DNA from 2 places in the uncultured Nisaea sp. genome. Region 1 is predicted to be linked to the other one. Evidence: riboswitches for the same ligand, from Rfam matches in the RefSeq annotation. Region 1 holds a riboswitch; the other holds the start of a gene.
The links. A riboswitch is a leader RNA that binds a small molecule or an ion and turns the genes downstream of it on or off. The one in region 1 is predicted to bind thiamine pyrophosphate.
Positions count from the first base shown of each region.

Region 2: it holds a riboswitch for thiamine pyrophosphate, as region 1 does, so the genes downstream of both, thiC (phosphomethylpyrimidine synthase ThiC) here and thiM (hydroxyethylthiazole kinase) in region 1, are expected to answer to the same signal.

Region 1 covers NZ_CAXBDC010000041.1:20,378-25,302, reverse strand. The annotation lists gene AAC126_RS10880 (hypothetical protein) at 1-485, opposite strand, end outside; gene AAC126_RS10875 (cupin domain-containing protein) at 865-1,221, shown strand; gene AAC126_RS10870 (RidA family protein) at 1,302-1,688, shown strand; gene thiM (hydroxyethylthiazole kinase) at 1,736-2,548, opposite strand; TPP riboswitch at 2,647-2,769, opposite strand; gene AAC126_RS10860 (hypothetical protein) at 2,826-3,395, opposite strand; gene AAC126_RS10855 (FAD-binding oxidoreductase) at 3,608-4,925, shown strand, end outside.
Region 2 covers NZ_CAXBDC010000099.1:9,616-14,540, reverse strand. The annotation lists gene AAC126_RS17965 (TetR family transcriptional regulator) at 1-124, shown strand, start outside; gene AAC126_RS17960 (aminotransferase class III-fold pyridoxal phosphate-dependent enzyme) at 202-1,581, shown strand; TPP riboswitch at 1,616-1,715, shown strand; gene thiC (phosphomethylpyrimidine synthase ThiC) at 1,793-3,601, shown strand; gene AAC126_RS17950 (PAS domain-containing methyl-accepting chemotaxis protein) at 3,688-4,925, opposite strand, start outside.

The DNA.
Region 1 (4,925 bases):
TTGTTTTTTAACTCTTTTTCACGACCTCTAATTGATTTAATACGACTAACTATTGTCTCACCCGTTCCAGCAAATTCATCAAGCAGTATAATATTTTTTCTTTGATCCATGATCTTTATCGCCCTAGACAGAGAATTTGTTAAAATAAAGTCTTCAAGTAATATTTCTGATATCGGCTCACTCTTAAATGCATAAAGTATCGACTGACCGCTATCCGCATCTCCGTCAGCTGTAGCTGCGCACAACTGGAAGGAAAAAGCTTCTTCGCCAAATTCTTCATTAATGTGATCGACAATATCCCTTAAATGAATACTAAGAGATTCTATCCCCACGTATTTAAATCTCGATAACAAGTCAAATATCATATCGATATCGGAAATATCGTCACACATATCTATCAATTTATTTAGTTTTTCTTCCCTATGAGCGAGCCATGGCTGCTGCTTAAATAAATCAAACATTTTCTTTCTTAAGAAACGATCCATGAACCAGCCTGACAATGATTTTTCTATGTTTATTTTTTTATTCAAAACCCATAAATTCCCTTAGATCACTTTATCCTCCTCTATTCCTAGTTAAAAATCGAGAACCATTCTTTTGAAGTAAAGAAAATTAGATCTCGATTCGAACGATCGTAACGCATATTTGAGATACAAACTCCAGAAAGGCACCATAACTTTATCGGTGGATTAGGTAGATAATTCACAATACACGTCAAGAGGCAGACGTCGAGATACTCAACTTCTTGGCGAGGCGATTAAGGCCACACGCCGCCTAACCTCAACGGCAGCGAAATCTCAGCACAGTGCCCCATGCCCCCCATATCAGAACCCAGCCAAAACATCGATATGGGAGCCCCCCGTCATGAACCGCGAACCCGCTCTCATCAAGCGCAGCGACTGGGCCCGGGACGAGGACCAATGGGTCGGCCGGTTCGAGGGTGGGGAGGTTGGCACGGACGTTACGGTGTTGTTCTTCACCAGCGACACGGTTGGCAGCGGGCCGAAGCTACATGTGCATCCCTATGACGAGGTCTTCATCATCCGTCAGGGCCGGGCGCGCTTCACGGTCGGCGAGCGGAATTTCGAGGCCGAGGCCGGGGAGATCGTCTTCGGCCCGGCGAACATCCCTCACACGTTCGAGAATCTCGGCCCCGGCCGTCTGGAGACCACGGATATTCACCTGAACGACCGCTTCATCCAGACCGATCTGGAGGAGTGACACCATCCCCCCGCCAGGACTTAAGCGGTATGAAACGGGGCGGCCGGCACAGACGGCCCGCCGTCAACGAGGAGAAGAGAATGCCTGAAGCAATCATACCCGAGGGTCTGGAAGGCTACGTTCAGGACTGGAAGATGTCTCCCGGGCTGGAGCATGACGGGATCATTTTCATGACCGGGTTCACTGGCGCGTCGGAAGATGGCTCCCTGTCCGAAAACCCGGACGAGCAAATCGAGGCAGCCTTCGCGAAGGTGGCGAAGGTGCTTGAAAAGGCCGGTCTCGGCTTCGGGCATCTGCTGGAAATGACCAGCTATCATGTCGGCCTGCGGGATCACCTCGATGCCTTCAAGGCGATCCGCAGCCGCTACGTGACCGAGCCCTATCCCGCCTGGACCGCCATTGAGGTCGCCGGCTTCGTTCGCGAAGGCGCGATTGTCGAATTGCGCTGCATCGCCCGCCGTTCGTAGGGCGGCCGGAGGGCAGCACTTTCAGGGAAGTAACACCGGCCCCGATCTCACGCCCACCTGACGCGCCTTTCGGCATCGAGAGACTCTGGCGAGAGCGCGTGTAGCGCGTCGAGGAACGCTGCGGCAAAGCTGCCCGGCCCGGCAGCCTGCCGGTGGGCCGTCTCCCCGGCTTCGGCAAAGCAGGCGAACGCAGCCACGGTTGCGGCGAAACCATCCTCCGGCGAGATCGCGGCGAAGGCTCCGGTCAGACAGGTCAGCGAACAGCCGAGCGCGGTCACTTTCGGCATCAGTGGCGAGCCTCCGGAGATCCGCGCCACCCGTTCTCCATCCGTGACAAAATCCTCTTCCCCGGTCACCGCGACGACGCATCCACGCGATCGCGCCAGACTCTCCGCCGCCTCCCGCGCGGCGTCGACCGGGTCCTGGCTGTCCACGCCCCTGCCTCGGCTTTCCGCCCCGGCAAGGGCCAGAATTTCGGACGCATTCCCGCGCACGATATCGGGCTTTAGCTCCAGCAGCTCCACCGCCGCGTCCCGGCGAAAAGCGGTGGCGAAATGGGCCACCGGATCGAGCACCCACGGCCTCCCGGCCTCCCGCACAGCCACCGCTGCCCGGCGCATGCCTTCAAGCCAATAGGGCGACAGGGTGCCGATATTGATCGTCACGGCACCGGCAATAGCGGCGAATTCGCCAACCTCCTCCGCGGCATGGACCATCGCGGGCGATGCCCCCGTCGCCAGCACGACATTGGCGGCGACATTCATCGCCACGTAATTGGTAATGCACTGGACCAGAGGCGTCTCGGCCCGCAAACGGACCAGCAATTCGGACGGCAGGGCGGTTCGGGAAAGAGTGTTCATGGGCGTGGAGCCTCCTTACGCGGTCGGCGCGGGAGATCCAGTTCGGATTGGAAGAGAAGGGTTCACATCCGGCCCGTGCAGCTTTTGCGGCCACCGGCTCCATGAAGCGCACACCCTCCCTCCGCCAGTGTGAACTGGATCAGGTTCGTCGGGTCACCGCGCTGTTTCCTTGAAAACCAGCGGACTCTCAGCCCCTTGTCGGGACTCCCCGGGTGAAGCTCCGATCATGGGATGGCGTCCCGCCGCCTGTCAATCCAGACGAGGGGCAGGCGCCCGGTCAAAAAACAGACAAAAGAAAAAACAGGGCCACTGCGGAGAAAAGAAAATAAACAGAAAAATTGGCGACAATAAATTTCATCGTTGCGATCCGGGATACAATCCAGACTTGCGCGGCAAGATCAGACTCCACTTGGTCCAAATTTTTTCCGGAATCGAACTTTCTCTCCAGGGAAATCCCGTATTCTTCCAGAGTTTTATGCATAGAGATGTCGCGAAAATAAACTATCCCATAATTTTCCGAGACCGCTTCACTCTGATACAGCTTTTTATTTATCCAGTTCACGAAGCTTATTCTGCAGGATTTCCTCGAAATAGAGGGCATCAGCGCCAGCGCTGACAGAACAAAAGAAGAAAACAACAAAGCTATAATCAGAAAATCTTTTGCGTCTAAGCCGGAAACATCACGGGAGGCCATGATCCCCCAAGTTCTCCCGGGAGCGCCCCATAAAAACTGAAGATAGGACATTAAAAGCGTAAAACTAACGCCGGCAATCACGACGCATTTGGCATCACCATAGCGCACCGAGCTCCCCACTTCTCGCAGCACATTCAGCAAAAACCCTTTCACAACGCCATCCCGTCCATTCATCCAGAATAAAGATGGTCTTTTATAACATCGTCAAAAGACTTCAAATTAATTTGGCCGTCAGAACTTAATGGCAGCCTGTCTGCCATCTCCGCTCCCCCCGTATGTCCATCATGTGACATTTCCCGCTTCGGGGGTTACGCAGACCATTGATAATTGACACAATTAACCTGTGATTTATCGAGGAGATGCTCGTGCTTCGCCGAACCTTCCTGCGCCTTCTTGCCTCTACCGCTCTCGCCGGACTGCTACCCGCATCCATGAGCCTTGCCAGCACCCCGGCATCCCAGCGCGTCCGGCCGGGCGATGCTGGCTGGCCCTCTCCGAAGCAATGGCAGGCACTGGCGGCACGGCTCGACGGGGCGCTCGAAGGATCGCGGTCCGCTCTCGACACCCTGATGCAGCAGAACGGCGGGAAGGTTACGAAAGCCGTTCTCAAGAAACTCGTCAATCCATTCTACCTGCAGGACTTTTCAGGCTCCACCCAGTCCCTCGGCTGGCTTGATGGCTGGAAGAGTGCGCAGAGCGCGAAGGTCGGCATTCCTGTGAATGCCGGGGATGTTTCCGAGCTCGTGAAATTTTCCCGGACGCACAGCCTCCGGCTCGTCATCAAGGGCGGCGGGCATTCCTATTACGGCCAGTCCTGCGCGCCGGACAGCCTGCTGGTCTGGACCAGGGACCTTACCGGCATCACTGTGCATGACGATTTCGTCCCGCAAGGCGGCAACGGAGCCGGTCAGCATGCCGTGTCGGTCGGCGCGGGGGAGAAATTCATCACCCTCTATGACGAGGTTGTCGTCAAACGCGGGCGATATGTGCAGGGCGGCGGCTGCACCTCCGTCGGCGTCGGCGGCCATGCCCAGAGTGGCGGCTTCGGTCACTTCTCCAAGTTCGGCGGGATGACCGGCGCCAATCTTCTGGAAGCCGAGATCGTCGTCGCCAACGGCGACATCCTGATCGCCAATGCGCACCAGAACAGCGACCTTTTCTGGGCCCTGAAGGCGGGCGGCGCCGGCTGGGGGATCGTGACGCGCCTGACACTGGCGACCCGCGCATTGCCGGAGCGTTTCGGCTTCATCGGATGCGGCATCAAGGCCAGAGACGAGAAAGCTTTCCGCAAACTGGTGGATGCCTTCATCCCTGTCGCGCGCGACAATCTGGTCAATCCGCACTGGGGCGAGCAGGTTCATTTCGGCCCCGACAATCACATGTTCATCAAGATGACGTTCCTCGACCTTCCGCTGGAGGAAGTGCGCCGGATCTGGGCGCCTGTTCTCGATCTTGTCGATGGAGAGGAATGCTCCTTCACCGAGAATCTGACGCTTTACGACACGCCCGCGCAAAAATGGTGGGACCTGGAATTCCGGTCCAGGGAAATGCCGGAGACCATCGTGCTGGACGAGGCGTCGAGCAAACCCGGCAAGCGGTTCTTCTGGAACGGGGACAATGGCGAGACCAATGTGTTCTGGGCCGGATATGAATCGGCCTGGCTCTCTCAGGGCTTGCTTGGCA
Region 2 (4,925 bases), on a different contig from region 1:
GGCTCTGGTGCTGCGCTGGCAGAACGGAACCGAGGCCTCCCTGGAGCCGGGTTTCGAGATGTTCACGGACGCCTTGATCGCAGGCCTGGCGCAAAAAGCCAAACACGCCAACACTCCCGAATAGCTTCTATTGTACGCCGTACAATAATGTGATTTCCTCCAACCCGGAGCATGATCCACATTCACTATCGGGAGCGGACAGTGGCGGCTGAACTCAACAAAACCGGCGGAACATTCGGCACTCATGGCGGGCCGATCGACGTTTTCTATACGCCGGACGGCGGCAAGCGCCATCCGGTGGTCTCCCATGGCAAGGGCGCCTGGATCTGGGATACGGACGGGCGGCAATATCTTGATGCCTGCTGCGGGCCGGTGGCGACCAATATCGGCCACGGCAACGAACGCGTCATCGCCGCCATGATGGATCAGGCGCAGAAGATCTGTTTCGCCGGGAAGCCGCATTTCGAGAACCAGCCCAATATCGACCTCGCCGATCTGGTGACAAAGCATGCCGGGCCGGGCTTCGAGCGCGCTTTCATCTGCTCCGGCGGATCGGAAGCGAACGAAGCCGCCATCAAGCTGGCGCGGCAATACGCAATCACTCGGGGAGAGACCGCGCGCTGCAAGGTGCTGGGCCGCGATCCCGGCTATCACGGCTCCACCCTCGGCGCCGCCGCGATCAGCGGTGACCCGGCCTCCGAAGCGGTGTTCTCCGGCATGATGCGGGTGATGCCGAAAGTCCCCGCGCCCTTCAACTACCGGCTGCCGGACAATCACGACGCCGACAGCTATGCCCGGCATGCAGCCGCCATGCTGGAGGCGGCCATCCTCGACGAAGGCCCGGAAACGGTGCTGGCCTTCATCATGGAGCCGGTCGGCGGCCTTGCCACTGGCGCGCTGGTGGCGCCCGATCACTATTACAAAGCCGTGCGGGACATCTGCACCAGACACGGCGTTCTGCTTATCTATGACGAGGTGATGTGCGGCGCCGGGCGCACCGGCACTTTCCTCTGTGCCGAGCACTGGCCGGATGCGAAACCGGACATGATCACCCTGGCCAAGGGTATCGCGGCCGGCTATACGCCGCTCGGCCTGGTGCTGGCACCGGCAACCATGGTCGATGCCGTCACCCGCGCCGGCGGCTTCATGCATGGCCATACCTATGTCGCCAATCCGCTGAGCTGCGCCGTCGGCCATGCCGTGGTGAGTGAGCTGATCGATAACGATCTGATGGCCAATGCGACGAAGATGGGCCAGCGCCTGCGGGCCGGGCTGCGCGACTTGCAGACCCGCAGCGGCATTCTCGGCGACGTGCGTGGCCTCGGCCTGCTGAACGCCATCGAGATTGTCCGGGACAAGGAAACCAAGGAAATCCTGCCCGCCACCCTGAAGGCAGTCTACCGCCTGATCGAGATCGGCATGCAGCATGGCCTGCTGCTCTATTCCCGGCGCACGGCGGACGGCAAATATGGCGAGTGGCTGATGGTCACCCCGCCCCTCACCGTCACCGAAGACGAGGTGGACGAAATCGTCATCCGCCTCGGCAAGACTCTCGCCACCTTCGAGAGCGAGCTGGATTAACCCTTTTCATCGGGATGGTTCCCGCCTAGGCTTTGCGTATTCCAAGGGGTGCCCGTACGGGCTGAGAGGCATTGCGCCGACCCTTCGAACCTGATCCGGGTTATGCCGGCGTAGGGATGGAAACGCGTTACCGCTCTTGCAGTCATACGCACCCCATTTATCCTGAAGCCTCCCCGGATCTCTGTGCAACCGACTGCAAGGGATCCATCTGATGAACAAGCACTCCCCCATCGCCGCCGTCACCACGGGACCGCTACCGGCCTCGCGCAAGATCTATGTGCCCGGCAGCATCCACCCCGATATCCGCGTACCGATGCGCGAAATCGCCGTGCACCCGTCCGCCGGAGAGCCGCCGGTGACGGTCTATGACCCGTCCGGCCCCTATACCGACGCCGACGCGCATATCGATATCGAGGCTGGGCTGCCCGCATTGCGCCGGGACTGGATCATGGCCCGCGGCGATGTCGAGACCTATCAGGGCCGTGTCGTGAAGCCGGAAGATAACGGCAATGTCGGCGACGCCAATCTGGTGACGGAGTTCGGCGCGGTCCAGCCACCGCTGCGCGCCAAAGCGGGAAAGCGTCCGACCCAGCTTGCCTATGCCAGGGCCGGTATCGTGACGGCGGAAATGGAATTCGTCGCTATCCGCGAGAACCAGCTCCGTGAAGAGCTGAAACAGACCGCGCGGGACGGCGAGGATTTCGGCGCCGCCATCCCCGACGTCGTGACACCCGAATTCGTGCGGGACGAGATAGCCCGTGGCCGGGCCATCATCCCGGCGAACATCAACCATCCGGAAACCGAGCCCATGGCCATCGGGCGGAACTTCCTGGTCAAGGTGAACGCCAATATCGGCAATTCCGCCGTTACCTCCTCCGTCGCGGACGAGATCGACAAGATGGTCTGGGCCATCCGCTGGGGCGCGGACACGGTGATGGATCTCTCCACCGGGCGGAACATCCACAATATCCGCGAATGGATCATCAGGAACTCGCCCGTCCCGATCGGCACCGTGCCGCTTTATCAGGCGCTGGAGAAGGTCGACGGCATTCCGGAAGCGCTGACCTGGGAGGTCTATCGCGACACGCTGATCGAGCAATGTGAACAGGGTGTCGATTACTTCACCATCCATGCCGGCGTCCGCCTTCCCTTCATCCCGCTCACCGTGGACCGGGTTACCGGGATCGTCAGCCGGGGCGGCTCGATCATGGCGAAATGGTGCCTGGCCCATCACAAGGAGAGCTTCCTCTACGAGAATTTCGAGGAAATCTGCGAGATCATGGCCGCCTATGACGTTTCCTTCTCGCTCGGGGACGGGCTCAGACCGGGCTCCATTGCGGACGCCAACGACAAGGCACAGTTCGCCGAACTGGAGACGCTGGGACAGCTCACCAAGATCGCCTGGAAGCATGACGTTCAGGTGATGATCGAAGGCCCGGGTCATGTGCCGATGCACAAGATCAAGGAGAACATGGACAAGCAGCTGGAGGTCTGCGACGAGGCCCCGTTCTATACGCTTGGCCCGCTGACCACCGATATTGCACCGGGTTACGATCACATCACCAGCGGCATCGGCGCCGCCATGATCGGCTGGTTCGGCTGCGCCATGCTGTGCTACGTGACGCCGAAGGAGCATCTCGGCCTGCCGGACCGGGACGACGTGAAGACCGGCGTGATCACCTACCGCATCGCCGCCCACGCAGCGGACCTGGCGAAAGGCCATCCCGGGGCGCAACGGCGGGACGATGCGCTGTCACGGGCGCGCTTCGATTTCCGCTGGGAGGATCAGTTCAATCTGTCTCTCGACCCGGAAACCGCGCGTGATTTCCATGACCAGACCCTGCCGAAGGAAGCGCACAAGACAGTGCATTTCTGCTCCATGTGCGGGCCGAAATTCTGCTCCATGCGGATCTCGCACGAGCTGAAGGACGAGGCGAAACAGGGCATGGAAACCATGGCCGAGCTGTTCCGTGACAAGGGAAGCGAGATCTATCAGGCACCGGAAAGCAAAAGCGTCTGAGGAGCACCAGCACCAGACAAAAAACCGGCCCTGGATATCCAGGGCCGGTTTTTCATTTGCATCGCAGTCCGCAGACGGCATGCAGATTACATTGAGCGCACCTTTTCAAGGAAGACATCCACCTGCCCGTTCAGGTCCTGGGCTTGGGAAGAGAGGTTGCCGGCAACACCAAGGACATTCTGAGCCGACTGCCCGCTTTCATCGGCGGCTTGTGTCACGCCATTGATGTTTTGGGAAACCTCCCGCGTTGCCGCGGCCTGCTCCTCAACGGCGCTTGAAATGGTTGTCCCGATTTCGTTCACCTTGCTGATGATCTGGGCAATTTCACCGATCGAGCCTGCCGTGGTCTGGCTGGTTTCCTGGATTTCCTTGATTTGCAAACCGATCTCCTCGGTCGCCTTGGCCGTCTGGGTAGCAAGGCTTTTCACCTCGGATGCCACAACGGCAAAGCCTTTACCGGCTTCACCTGCGCGGGCCGCTTCGATCGTCGCATTCAGGGCCAGCAGGTTTGTCTGCTCCGCAATATCCGCAATGATCTTCGTGATCTCGCCGACCTTCTGCGCTGCCGTCAAAAGGTCCGCCACCATCTTTTCCGATTTGCTGGCCGCATCCACGGCAGAGCCGACAGCCTGGGTGGATTCAGAAATCTGTCGGGCAATCTCGTCAACGGACGCGGAAAGCTGTTCGGTCGCCGCGGAAACCGTGGAAGCCTGCTGGCGGCCCTGCTCCGCATTCGCGGCCAGTGTCTGCGCTGTAGTTTCCATTTCCGCCGCCGACATGGAAACGGTTTCCACCGTTCGCTTCACACCCTGCTCGAACTCGTTGGCCAGCCGCGCATTCTCGTCCTTCCGCCCCGTAATGTCGGTGGCGAATTTCACGACCTTGATCGGGTTACCGCTCGGATCGAGAATCGGATTGTACGAAGCCTCGATCCAGACTTCCCTGCCACCCTTGCCGAGACGTTTGTACTGACCGGCCTGGAATTCTCCGTGCCGCAGCTTGTTCCAGAAGGCTTCATAGTCCGCGCCTGCCTTTTCCGCAGGTTCGACCAGCATGCTGTGATGCTTGCCCACGATCTCGTCGAGGCGATAACCAACCGTGTCCAGGAAGTTTTTATTAGCCGTGAGAATCGTACCGTCGAGTGCAAACTCGATCACGGCAAGAGAACGCCCGATGGCCTCTACTTTCCCGTAGGCTTCTACGTTTTCCAGCGTCTTCGTCGTGATATCCGTCGCGTATTTAACGATCCGGAAGGGAACACCCCGCGCATTCAGCAGCGGGTTATAGGAAGCTTCGATCCAGATCTCGCGACCGCCCTTGCTGA